DNA from 2 places in the Bradyrhizobium tunisiense genome. Region 1 is predicted to be linked to the other one. Evidence: riboswitches for the same ligand, from Rfam matches in the RefSeq annotation. Region 1 holds a riboswitch; the other holds the start of a gene.

Region 1 (2,180 bases):
GTGAAGGAGACGACGCAGAAGCGGGTCTTGATATCGGCGAACGCCTTCGCCAGCACGCCGCCATGGTCGGCGGCGATGTCGAAATAATCCATCGCGCGCGTCAGATAGAGGTAGGAATTGGCATCGAACCGCTCGACGAAGGAGGAGCCCTGGTAGCGCAGATAGGACTCGACCTGGAAGTCGGCATCGAACGAGAAGGTCGGCAGCTCGCGGTCCTGCATGCGCCGGCCGAACTTGCGATGCAGCGCTGCATCCGAGAGATAGGTGATGTGCGCCGCCATGCGCGCCACCGCGAGCCCGCGATGCGGGTGGATGCCGTGATCGGCATAGCCGCCGCCGTGCCAGTCGGGATCGGCCATCACCGCCTGGCGCCCGAGCTCGTGGAAGGCGATGTTCTGCGCCGAGTGCCGCGTCGCGCAGGCGATCGCCAGCGCGGAGAACACACGGGCAGGATAAGCGGCGGTCCATTGCAGCACCTGCATGCCCCCCATCGAGCCGCCGACGACCGCGAACAGCGCGTCGATGCCGAGCCGGTCGATCAGCATGGCCTGCGCGCGCACCATGTCGGGGATGGTGATGACAGGGAAATCCAGGCCCCAGACCTTGCCGGTTGCAGGATTGATCGACGCGGGCCCGGTCGAGCCCATGCAGCCGCCGATCACGTTGGAGCAGATGATGAAGTAATGCTTGGGATCGATGGGGCGGCCGGGACCGACCAGCGTCTCCCACCAGCCGGGCTTGCCGGTGACGGGATGCACGTTGGCGACATGCTGATCGCCGGTCAGCGCATGGCAGATCAGAATGGCATTGGAGCGATCGGCGTTGAGCTCGCCATAGGTCTGGTAGGCGATCTGGAACGGGGTGAGATCTACGCCGCAATCGAGCCGCAGCGGCTGCTCGGTGCCGAAATGCGCGACCTGCGAGCTCGGATGATCCACCTCGTGCGACCGCTCGTCGGCGCTGATCGCAGGACTCGGTATCGACTTGACGCCACCCATCTGACCATCGACCTCGTTTGCGATCGAACCTCGATCGCCACTTGCATCAGGCCATGAAAAACCCGGCCTGAACGATAGGTTCGGCCGGGATCGAAAGCGTCCCCGGCCTGTTTAGCGAGTTTTTTAACGTGGCTGCAAGCCGGCCGGCTCAAATGACCACGGAACGGGCAAACGCTACCGTCTTGGGCGGTTTTCGTCAAGTCGCGGACCGGATCGGGCTGATTGGTCTCCGTCGCGCGGGCCAAAAAGGACGTCATTTCTCTTTGCTTTCGCCGCCCCGACTGCCTAATCAGGATATCCCCCATCGGAACGATCGACAGTCCAAGCCATGTCCCAACGTCCGCCCGCGCCACCATCGCTGCAGGAACTTCGCAAGGAGATCGACGCGATCGACGAGGGCATGCATCGCCTGCTGATGCAGCGCGGCGACATCATCGACCGCCTGATCCAGGTGAAGCAGACCCAGGAGGTGGGCTCGGCGTTCCGTCCGGCGCGCGAGGCCGCCATGATGCGCGAGCTCGTGCAGCGTCATCGCGGCATCCTTCCGCTCGACACGGTCGAGAGCATCTGGCGCGTCATCATCTCGACCTTCACTTATGTGCAGGCGCCGTTCTCGGTGCATGCCGACGTCTCGGTGAGCGAGCCTGCGATGCGCGATTCCGTGCGCTTCAATTTCGGATTCACCGTGCCCTACGTCGCGCATTTCAGCGCGCAGGCCGCGGTCGAAGCGGTGGCGAAGTCCAAGGGCGATTTGGCGCTGGTCTCGGCCACGTCCAGCCGCACGCCGTGGTGGCTGGAGCTGGAAGCGGACGGCGCGCCGAAGATCATCGCGCGGATGCCCTTCATCGAGCGTGCCGACCATCCTGCAGCCCTGCCGGTGTTCGCGATCTCGCGCGTCGCCGATAGCGCCCTGGTGACGGAGGTCGAGACCTTCAGCGTGCGCGTCTCGGGGTGGAACGCCGAGGTCGCGCGCGCCCTGTCGCCGCTCGCCGAGATCGTGGCGGTGCCCGATACCGCCTTCGACGGCGCGGCATTGCTGGTCTCGGTCACGGGTGCGACCAGCATCGACAAAATCAGGGCTGCCCTGATCGAGGCGGGGGCCTCGGTGCGTTCCACGGCCCTCGTCGGCAGCCACGCAACGCGCTATACGGTGCCCCCGACCGGGGCGAAATCGTAAACCGC
Region 2 (2,180 bases), on a different contig from region 1:
ATCAGGCTGCCGTCGGGACGTGCCGAGATCGGCTCCCAGAAATCCTCGACCGCGTAGCCGGAGCGACGATCGACGTCGACGACGCCGGTGTGGCGCTTGGCGCGATAACCGACGAAGCCGCTGCCTTTCTCGCCGGACAGATCGACGGAGACGGCGACGCCGCCGGAGAGATCGGCATCGTCGATGTCGACGAGGCGCTCGGCGGCATGCAGGCCATCGAGCTCGTCGGCATTGAGGATGGCGTCACCGGTGCGGAAGCGCACCTGGCTGAGGCGCGAGCCCTCGCTGACCAGCACCGGAAACGTCTTCGGGCTGATCTCGGCATAGAGCGGGCCGTGATAGCCGGCGCCGATCATGTCGAAGCGGCGGGTGCCGTCGGCGATGACGCGGGTGAAGACGTCGAGCCGGCCGGTGGAGCTTTTCGGGTTCGCGGCCGCGACGATCTCCGGCGGCAGCGCGAGGCTTTCCAGGAGCGGCACGATGTAGACGCAATTGGTCTCCAGCACCGCGCCGTCGGCGAGGCTGAACTCGTGCAGCTTCAATTCGTCGATGCGCTCGGCCACCGTGGCGCCGGGACCCGGCAGGAAGCTGGCGCGGACGCGGTAGGCGATGTCGCCGAGGCGCAGGTCGAGGCTCGCCGGCTGGATCTGGCTCTCGACGAAGTCGTAGGCGGGCAGGATGAGGCCCGCGTCCGCCATCGCCGCGATCATGCGGTCGGGCAGGATACCATTGGCGTCGGGCGCGACCGTAAACGTCAACCGGGGATCCTCATCAGGGGTCAAATGCATCCGGACATGCGGGAAATACAAGCCTTTTACGGCTATCCGATGGACGCCTTGACGGAAAGGGCATTGCGGAATATGAGCATCACTTATCCCGTGGTGATTTGAGCCGGCCGGCTTGCAGCCACGTTAAATAAGTCGCTAAACAGGCCGGGGACCTCTGTGATCCCGGCCCGTGGAGATATCCAGGCCGGTTTTTTTGTGACCGTTTTCGACGAAGCGGTCACGTCGGAGGGTCCTATGTCGAAGTCGCCTGCTGCTTACCGTCCCGAAACCCGCCTGGTCCATTCCGGCACCCTGCGCTCGCAATATGGGGAGACGTCGGAGTCGCTGTTCCTGACGCAAGGCTACGTCTACAACAGCGCCGAGGAATGCGAGGCGCGGTTCAAGGGCGAGGATCCGGGCTTCATCTATTCGCGCTATTCCAATCCCACCATCGCGATGTTCGAGCGCCGCATGATCGAGCTCGAGGGCGCCGAAGCCGCCCGCTCGGCGGCAACTGGCATGGCCGCGGTGACGACCGCGATCCTGGCGCCGCTCAAGGCCGGCGATCATGTCGTGGCTTCCCGCGCGCTGTTCGGCTCCTGCCTCTATGTCATTCAGGACCTGCTGCCGCGCTACGGCATCGAGACCACGCTGGTCGACGGCCTCGATCTCGACCAGTGGCAGCGCGCGGTGCGGCCGAATACCAAGACGTTCTTCCTGGAGAGCCCGACCAACCCGACGCTCGACGTGCTCGACATTCCCGGCATCGCCGAGATCGCGCACAAGGGCGGCGCGCGGCTCGTCGTCGACAACGTGTTCGCAACCCCGATCTGGCAGAGCCCGCTCGCGCTGGGCGCCGACGTCGTGGTCTATTCCGCGACCAAGCATATCGACGGCCAGGGCCGCTGCCTCGGCGGCATCATCCTGTCCTCCGAAGCCTTCATCGCCGAGCACATCCACAATTTCATGCGCCAGACCGGCCCGTCGATCTCGCCGTTCAACGCCTGGGTTCTGCTCAAGGGCCTGGAGACGCTCAGCGTGCGCGTGCGCGCGCAGACCGATACCGCGGCGCGCATCGCCGAGGTGCTGGCGAGCCATCCGAAGATCGCACGGCTGGTCTATCCCGGCCGCGCCGATCATCCGCAAGCGGCGCTGGTGAAAAAGCAGATGCGCGGCGGCTCGACGCTGGTCGGCTTCGAGGTCAAGGGCGGCAAAGCGGCTGCGTTCCGCGTGCTCAACGAGCTCAAGCTCGCGCGAATCTCGAACAATCTCGGGGACGCCAAGAGCCTGGTCACGCATCCGGCGACCACGACGCATCAGCGCCTGAAGCCGGAAGACCGCGCCGCCCTCGGCATCGGCGAAGGCTTCATCCGCTTCTCCGCAGGGCTTGAGCATGCAGACGATCTGATCGAG

The links. Region 1 has a riboswitch for S-adenosylmethionine ahead of metX (homoserine O-acetyltransferase MetX). Riboswitches for the same ligand answer to the same signal wherever they lie in the genome.
Region 2: linked by a shared signal. The riboswitch ahead of ACFDR6_RS04000 (O-succinylhomoserine sulfhydrylase) and the one ahead of metX (homoserine O-acetyltransferase MetX) in region 1 are both predicted to bind S-adenosylmethionine.

Annotation. Positions count from the first base shown of each region.
Region 1 covers NZ_JBHLEV010000003.1:440,479-442,658, reverse strand. Annotated here, with positions in the region: gene metX (homoserine O-acetyltransferase MetX) at 1-998, opposite strand, end outside; SAM riboswitch at 1,089-1,168, opposite strand; gene ACFDR6_RS15350 (chorismate mutase) at 1,327-2,175, shown strand.
Region 2 covers NZ_JBHLEV010000001.1:831,966-834,145, forward strand. Annotated here, with positions in the region: gene ACFDR6_RS03995 (2'-deoxycytidine 5'-triphosphate deaminase) at 1-788, opposite strand, end outside; SAM riboswitch at 869-948, shown strand; gene ACFDR6_RS04000 (O-succinylhomoserine sulfhydrylase) at 1,023-2,180, shown strand, end outside.